DNA from 2 places in the Ancylobacter sp. IITR112 genome. Region 1 is predicted to be linked to the other one. Evidence: predicted binding sites of a transcription regulator. Region 1 holds the regulator's gene; the other holds the start of a gene.
The links. Region 1 encodes PhoB, which activates phosphate uptake and scavenging genes when phosphate is short. Its sites were predicted from a motif close to TGTCATNNANCTGTCAT; they were not measured.

Region 1 (4,207 bases):
GGCACGGTGCAGACCCTGCTGACCAATCACGATGTCTACATCACCGACTGGGTGGACGCGCGCAACGTGCCGGTGTCGGAGGGGCCGTTCAGCCTCGACGACTATATCGACTACGTCATCGACATCTTCCACCATCTCGGTGGCGGGGTGCATGCGCTCGCGGTCTGCCAGCCGGCCGTGCCGGTGCTCGCCGCCGTGGCGCGGATGGAAGAGATGGGCGACCCCGACGTGCCGGCTTCCATGGTGCTGATGGGCGGGCCGATCGACACGCGCGAAAGCCCGACGGCGGTGAACCATTTCGCGGAAGAGCGCGGCATCGAGTGGTTCCAGCGCAATGTCATCACCACCGTGCCCTGGCCCAATGCCGGGGTGATGCGGCAGGTCTATCCCGGCTTTCTCCAGTTGCACGGCTTCATGGCGATGAATCTGGAGCGCCATCTGAAAGCCCATGCCGACATGTTCGGCCACCTCGTCAAGGGCGACGGCGATTCCGCCGCCAAGCACCGCGAGTTCTACGACGAATATCTCTCGGTCATGGATTTGCCGGCGGAATATTACCTGCAGACGCTGCAGACCGTGTTCATCGACCATGCGCTGCCGCGCGGGCTGATGACCCATCGCGGCGCCAGGGTCGATCCGTCGAAGATCCGCAATGTCGCGCTGCTCACCGTCGAGGGCGAGAATGACGACATTTCCGGCATCGGCCAGACGCGGGCGGCGCAAACCCTGTGCTCCGGGCTCGCCGACGACATGAAGGCGCATTACCTGCAGCCGACCGTGGGCCATTACGGCGTGTTCAACGGCTCGCGCTTCCGCGCCGAAATCGCCCCGCGCATCTCCGACTTTGTGCTCTCGCATAACTGGCCGAAGAAGGGGCACAACCAGCCGGAAAGTTGAGGGCGCCGGGAAAATAACCGCCCGTTTTCCGGCGGCGCCGGTGCCGGCGCGGTGCTAGCGTCGGGCCATGCCGACCGAAACCCTGCACGACCTGTTCGACCTCACCTTGCCGGACGCCGCCACGCTCTATCAGGCGCTGCTGGCGCGTGACGCGCGCTATGAGGGGCGCGCCTATGTCTGCGTCGCCACGACGGGCATCTTTTGCCGGCTCACCTGCCCGGCGCGCAAGCCGCTGATCGAGAATTGCAGCTTCCGCCCCACCATCGGCGCCTGCATCGAAGCTGGCTTCCGCCCGTGCAAGCGCTGCCATCCGCTGCGGCCCGCCGCTGAGGCGGACCCGATGATCGCGGCGCTGCTCGCCGCGCTCGACGCGCGCCCGGCCTATCGCTTCGGCGAGGACGACATCACCCGCATGGGCTATGACCTCTCCACCGTCCGCCGTGCCTTCAAGCGGCAATTCGGCATGACCTTTCTCGACATGGCCCGGCACCGGCGGCTGCGCGAGGGCTTCGAGACGCTGGCGCTCGGCGGATCGGTCATCGCCGCGCAGCAGGAGGCCGGCTTCCAGTCCGCCAGCGCCTTCCGCGCCGCCTTCGCCCGGCTGATCGGCTGCGCACCGGGCGAGATCGCCGGCGAGGGGCGGCTGCTCGCCGACTGGATCGGCACGCCGCTCGGCGACATGATCGCGATTTCCAGCGCCACCCATCTCCACCTGCTCGAATTCGTTGAGCGGCGCGGCCTGCCGGCGGAGATCACCCGGCTGCGCAAGGGCGCGAAGGGGGAGCTGGGGATCGGCAGCTATGCGCCAACGGAGAGCATCCGCGCCGAACTCGCGGCCTATTTCGCCGGCCGGTCGGCGGAGTTTGCCACGCCTGTCGCGCTCGACGGCAGCGCCTTCACCCGCGCCGTCTGGGCGGAACTGCGGCGCATACCGGCCGGCGCGACGGCGAGCTATGCCGACATCGCCCGCCGGATCGGCGCGCCCTCCGCCATCCGCGCCGTGGCGCGGGCGAACGGCGCCAACCAGCTCGCGCTCATCATCCCCTGCCACCGTGTGCTCGGTACTGACGGCGCCCTCACCGGCTATGGCGGCGGGCTGTGGCGCAAGCAGCGCCTGCTGGAAATCGAGGCGCACTACCGCGCCGCGCCGGCACGCACAGCCTGAGGCGGCGGGCGGTGACCGGCCGGCGGCTCGCCCGCGCTCAGTGCGCGCGGGCGAACATCTCGTTGAAGGAATAGCCGGAGCCGCGCACGGTGCGGATCGGGTCCGGCTGGCGCGGACGGTTGAGCGCCTTGCGCAGCCGGCCGACATGCACATCGACCGTACGCTCGTCGATATAAACGTCCTGCCCCCACACGCCGTCGAGCAACTGCTCGCGCGAATAGACCCGGCCGGGCGACTGCATGAGAAATTCCAGCAGGCGGAATTCCGTCGGGCCGAGATGCAGTTCCCGCCCGGCGCGGTGCACGCGCTTGGTCTCGCGGTCGAGCTCGATGTCGCCGGCCCGCAGCAAGGTGGAGATGTGCTCCGGCTTGGCGCGGCGCAGCAGCGCCCGCACCCGGGCCACCAGCTCGGGGACGGAGAACGGCTTCACCACATAGTCATCCGCACCGGTGGCGAGACCGCGCACGCGCTCGGTCTCCTCGCCGCGGGCGGTGAGCATGAGGATCGGCATCCGCTCGGTTTCCGGCCGGGCGCGCAGGCGGCGGCACAGTTCGATGCCGGAGAGGCCGGGCAGCATCCAGTCGAGGATGAGGAGGTCCGGCACGCTTTCGCGCAGCCTTGTCTCCGCCTCGTCGCCCCGCCCGACATTATCGACCGAATAGCCTTCGGATTCGAGATTGTAGCGGAGCAGGAGGGTGAGGGGCTCCTCATCCTCCACGATCAGTATGTTGGTGGGCATGATGTCGTTCCCGAGCGGTCGCGGGTCGCCGGCGTCAGGCCGGGAACGCGACGCTGGTCAGGCTGCTGGTGTCCTGCTTGGGACGCTCCTCGGTGAGAAGCTGGCCGGTCACAAGATAGTGGATGGTCTCGGCGATGTTGGTCGCGTGGTCGCCGATGCGCTCGATGTTCTTGGCGCAGAACAGCAGATGCGTGCACAGCGAGATGTTGCGCGGATCCTCCATCATATAGGTGAGGAGTTCGCGGAACAGCGAGGTGTAGAGCACATCGACCTCGCCGTCGCGCTGCCAGACTTCCAGCGCCCGCGTCTCGTCGCGGGTGGCATAGGCGTCGAGCACCACTTTGAGCTGTTCGAGCACGATGGTGGACATGTGCTCCACGCCGCGCACCAGCTTCTGCGGGTGGAACTCGCCGGTGAGGGCGAGCACACGCTTGCCGGTGTTCTTGGCGAGGTCGCCAATGCGCTCGAGATCATTGGCGATGCGCATCGCCGCGACGATCTCGCGCAGGTCGCCGGCCAGCGGCTGGCGACGGGCGATGATGAGCACCGCCTTTTCCTCGATCTCGCGCTGCAGCAGGTCGACCGGACCGTCGAGCACGATCACCTTCTGCGCCAGTTCCGTGTCGCGCTTGACCAGCGCCTGCACGGAATCGGCGACGAGGCGCTCGGACTGTCCGCCCATCTCGACGACGCTGCGGCCGAGTTCCTTGAGGTCGGTGTCGAATGACGAGACGATATGTTCGGTCATGGGGCAGGCCTCTCTCGTCGCGGGCTCAACCGAACCGGCCGGTGATGTAGTCGCGGGTGCGGGCTTCGCGCGGGTTGGTGAAAATCTCGTTCGACGCGGCGACCTCGATCAGCTCGCCGAGATAGAAGAACGAGGTGATGTCGGCGCAGCGCGCCGCCTGCTGCATGTTGTGGGTGACGATGACGATGGTGAATTCCTGCTTCAGCTCGTCGATCAGATCTTCGATCTTCGAGGTGGAGATCGGGTCGAGCGCCGAGGTGGGCTCGTCGAGCAGGATCACTTCCGGCCGCACCGCGATGGTGCGGGCGATGCACAGGCGCTGCTGCTGGCCGCCGGACATGCCGAGCGCGGAAGTGTGGAGCCGGTCCTTGGTCTCCTCCCAGATCGCCGCCTTGCGCAGGCACCACTCGACACGCTCGTCCATCTGCGCCTTGGAGAGGCGCTCATGCAGGCGCACGCCGAAGGCGATGTTGTCGTAGATCGACATCGGGAAGGGCGTCGGCTTCTGGAACACCATGCCGATGCGCGAGCGCACCACGGTGGAGTCGAGATCCTTGCTCAGCAGGTCCGCGCCGTCGAACAGGATCTTCCCTTCCGCGCGCTGGCCGGGATAGAGCTGGTACATGCGGTTGAAGATGCGCAGCAGCGTGGACTTGCC
Region 2 (4,207 bases), 2.3 Mb from region 1:
CTACGCGTCGGGCAGCCTGCCATTCGCAGTGTCCGGCGTGCCGCTGGCCGAAAACGCGCTGGTGGTGGAGGCCGGGCTCGACCTCGCCGTTTCCCCCATCGCGGCCGTCGGCATCGCCTATGGCGGGATGTTCGGTTCCGATCTCTCGGACCAGAGCTTCACCGCCAAGCTGAACGTCAAGTTCTGATCTTCTTCGGCCGATATGCAGCCAGGAGCCGAGCCTGAAGCCGACGTGCCGGGCGGGTCCGACATCAAGCGACCCATCCTGTTTATCGACATCGTGCAGGACTACCCCGCCATGGGCGGGGTAGCGCGGGTATCGGAGCAGGTCTTCAGGCTGCTCGCGCGGCAGTTCAGCCCGCGCGTGCTGTCCGCGCGGGCGCTCGCGCGGCACCTGGGGCTGGACGCACCCGACCTCGCTTATCTCGACCGCGAGCGGCATGTGGCGCAGGCACTCGCCCGCCAGCTTCCGGACGCGATCCTGTTCTTCCCCAATTTCCAGTCGCCCGTGCCGGGCCGGCTGCGGGGCGGCACCTCGCCGGTCATCAGCCTGATCCACGACCTGCAATTCGCCTTCCTGGCCCAGTATTTCCCGCCCCAGCGCCGCGACTGGCTCTCCGGTGCCTTCGCGGAAGCCGGCGCGCACTCCGACTGCCTCGTCTTTGTCAGCCAGACGACGCGGCGACATTATCTGGAACGCTACGGCGCGCCGCGCAATCAGGCGGTGATCTACAATCCCATCGGTGTGGAGCCTCCGGGACCGCGCCCGCCGGAGGCCGGGTCGGAACCGTTTCTCCTGGCCTCGATGCATGCCCACCCTCACAAGAACTTTGCCGGGCTGTTTCGCGTGTTCGAGGCTCTGGCCGCCCGCCTGCCCAACCTCCGCCTGCTGCTCACCGGCCATGGCCGCGAGACCCTGCCGGGGCTCGCCGAGCTGGCGCATCTGCCGCCGGGGCGCATACGCCATCTCGGTCATGTCGAGGACCGGCTGCTTCAGTCGCTCTCCTACCACGCCACGGCCTTTGTGAGCCTGTCGGAGTTCGAGGGCTTCAACATGTCGGCGGCGCTTGCCGCCTGCCACGGCACGCCGCTGATCCTGTCCGATCTCGATGCTCACCGTGAGCTGTTCGGCCAGGAGACGCTGTTCCTGCCGGCGCATATCGAACCGGAGGACGGCGCAAGGCGTATCGCCGACTTCCTGGGCCAGCCGCATCCCCGCTATGCCTGGAACTGGCGGCAAGCCTGCAATCCCGCCCAGGTCGGCGCGATCTACGCCGAAGTGATCCGCCATTTCGGCGGCTGACCGACGCGCCTGTCATTTGCGCCGGACGTCACCTTTCATGGATAGAGGCGGGCGTCGCTCACACTGTGCCTGCGGCAGAGATCCGCACCCGAAACACCCGATGCCGGTTCGTCCAGCAAGGCGAAGATCGGCTCTTCCGAGAAGCGGCTGCGTTTCATGTCCGGGTCCTCTCATCGGGCCAGAACGAACGTCAAACCGCATCAAGGCCGCGGGGCACCGTCACGACGGCCGGCCGCGCAAGAGGCTGGCGCACCTGCCGCAGCCGGACCCAATTGCCGGGATGCCCGGCCTCTCGTGGCGCGACAGCGGCGCCTTCCATGCCGCCCGGGCATGGAAGCGGCGGCTCAGCCCTCCATGCCGGCCGGCCGGAGGGGAGGGCGGCCGCAAGGGCCTCGTCACCCCTCTGTCACGGTTTCAAAATACCGTTTCTGTAACCCGCTAGCGGCACATGACCGCGCGAACACATGGCCTCGGCGAACCGATGGCCCCGGTGCAGGAGAGAACCAATGGCACGTCTGACAAGTCTCTTGGTAGCCAGCCTGGCGCTCCTTTCGGGCGTTGCGCATGCGGGCGAACTCACGGTCTATACGGCGCTGGAGGCCGATCTCCTGCCGGTTTACAAGAAGAGCTTCGAGGAACAGAATCCCGGCATCACTATTCGCTGGGTGCGTGACTCCACGGGCATCATCACCGCCAAGCTGCTGGCGGAGAAGGACAACCCGCAGGCGGACGTCGTGCTCGGCACCGCCGCCACCTCACTGCAGGTGCTGGATGCGGAAGGCATGCTCGAAGGCTATGCGCCCAAGGGTCTCGACAAGATCGACCTCCGCTTCGTCTCCAAGGATACGCCTCCCACCTGGATCGGCACCAATGCCTGGGCGGCGGCGCTGTGCGTCAACACGGTGGAAATGAAGAAGCGCGACCTTCCCATTCCCACCTCCTGGGCCGATCTCGCCAAGCCGGAATATAAGGGCCTCGTCGTGATGCCCAATCCCGCCTCTTCCGGCACCGGCTTCCTGGACGTGTCGAGCTGGCTGCAGATGTGGGGCGACGAGAAGGGCTGGGCCTATATGGACGCCCTGCACCAGAACATCGCCACCTACACCCATTCCGGCTCCAAGCCCTGCACGCTGGCGGCGTCCGGCGAATATCCCATCGGCATCTCCTTCGCGTTTCGCGCCGCGCGCGTCATCAACCAGGGCGCGCCTGTTGTAGCCATTGTGCCGACCGAAGGCGTCGGCTGGGACGTGGAGGCTTCCGCCATCATCAAGGGCACGCCCAATGAGGCCGATGCCAGGAAGCTGATCGACTGGGCGGTCTCCGACGCGGCCATGCAGATCTACGCCAAAAACTACGCCATCCTTGGCAACCCGGCCATGGAAGAGACGATCAAGAACATTCCGGCGGACATCAAAGCCAAGCTCATCAAGAACGATTTCGAGTGGGCCGCGTCGCACCGCGCCGCCATTCTCGAAGAGTGGCAGAAGCGCTTCGGCAGCAAGTCCGAACCCAAGGGCTGAGCCGCCACGCGCGCCCTGTCCGGCATGCCGGGCAGGGCAGCGAAAGCGGGCCGTGGGAGGGAGCCGTCGGAGGAAGGTCCGCCATGGGCCGCTCCCCGACGGTTGGATGAGAGCAGCCCGGGCCGCTCGGGGCCGGCGCCGCAGGAGCGAGGGACTGCCACATGACTGAACACGCCGTTGAGCTGGCGCTGGCCGCCCTCGAGCCGCCCGCGCGTCCCCCCTATCTGGTGGTGGAGAATGTCACCAAGCGTTTCAACGATTTCGTGGCGCTGCAGGGCGTCTCGCTGGAGGTAGGCGAGGGCGAGTTCGTCTGCTTTCTCGGCCCGTCCGGCTGCGGCAAAACCACCTTGCTGCGCGCCATCGCTGGCCTCGATATTCAGAGCTCCGGCACCATCCGCCAGGGCGGGCGCGACATTTCCGCTCTGCCGCCGGAGGAGCGTGATTTCGGCATCGTGTTCCAGTCCTATGCCCTCTTCCCCAATTTGACGCTGCGCCAGAACATCGCCTTCGGTCTGGAAAATCGGCGCATGCCGCGCCCCGCCGTTACGGCGCGCGTGGAGGAGTTGCTGGAGCTGGTCGGCCTGAAGGAGCACGGCCACAAATACCCGTCGCAGATTTCTGGTGGCCAGCAGCAGCGCGTCGCCCTTGCCCGCGCGCTGGCGCCCAGTCCGGGCCTGATCCTGCTGGACGAGCCGCTGAGCGCGCTCGACGCCAAGGTGCGTCTCCACCTGCGCAACGAACTGAAGCAGCTCCAGTCCCGCCTCGGCGTCACCACCGTCATGGTCACCCACGACCAGGACGAGGCGCTTTCCATGGCGGATCGCGTGGTGGTGATGAATGTCGGCGTGGTCGAGCAGGTGGGGACACCGGCCGAGATCTACAACGCTCCCGCCACGCGCTTCGTCGCCGACTTCATCGGCGCCATGAATTTCCTTCCGGGCGTCGTCCATAGCGGCGAGGTCCAGGTGGGCGAGATGCGGCTGCGGGCCGGCCGTGGCGTGCCGGCGGAGGGCATCCATCTCACCGCCGCCATCCGCCCGGAAGATGTGCGCATCATCGGCGCCGACCCCCATGCCGACTGGGAATCCACCAATCGCGTGGGCGTGGTCGTGGAACATGTCGAGTTCCTCGGCTCGCATGTGCGCCTGAGCCTCGGCCACCCGGCGCTTCGTCCCGCCCTTCTGGTGGCGCAGTCCTCCCAGGAGGTGGTTCGCGCCCTGCAGATCGTGCCCGGCAAGCCGATCGAGGTCAGCCTGCCACCCGAGCGGCTGCGCCTCTATGAGGATAAGGCCCAGGCCACGGGAGCAAGTCATGTCTGACGCCGCTGCGGCGGGCCCCGCGGCCGTCTCGCGGGCCGCCATTCGCCCGAAAGTGGGGCGCGACG

Region 2: a site for PhoB is predicted at 1,697-1,713, ahead of AAC979_RS08560 (putative 2-aminoethylphosphonate ABC transporter substrate-binding protein). Genes of this name have one in related genera too.

The regions. Positions count from the first base shown of each region.
Region 1 covers NZ_JBGCUS010000001.1:4,056,344-4,060,550, reverse strand. Annotated here, with positions in the region: gene AAC979_RS19310 (polyhydroxyalkanoate depolymerase) at 1-897, shown strand, start outside; gene AAC979_RS19305 (bifunctional transcriptional activator/DNA repair enzyme AdaA) at 965-2,062, shown strand; gene phoB (phosphate regulon transcriptional regulator PhoB) at 2,100-2,801, opposite strand; gene phoU (phosphate signaling complex protein PhoU) at 2,836-3,549, opposite strand; gene pstB (phosphate ABC transporter ATP-binding protein PstB) at 3,575-4,207, opposite strand, start outside.
Region 2 covers NZ_JBGCUS010000001.1:1,788,367-1,792,573, reverse strand. Annotated here, with positions in the region: gene AAC979_RS08575 (autotransporter domain-containing protein) at 1-187, shown strand, start outside; gene AAC979_RS08570 (glycosyltransferase) at 233-1,303, shown strand; gene AAC979_RS08565 (transposase) at 1,339-1,461, opposite strand; gene AAC979_RS08560 (putative 2-aminoethylphosphonate ABC transporter substrate-binding protein) at 1,810-2,823, shown strand; gene AAC979_RS08555 (putative 2-aminoethylphosphonate ABC transporter ATP-binding protein) at 2,985-4,142, shown strand; gene AAC979_RS08550 (putative 2-aminoethylphosphonate ABC transporter permease subunit) at 4,135-4,207, shown strand, end outside.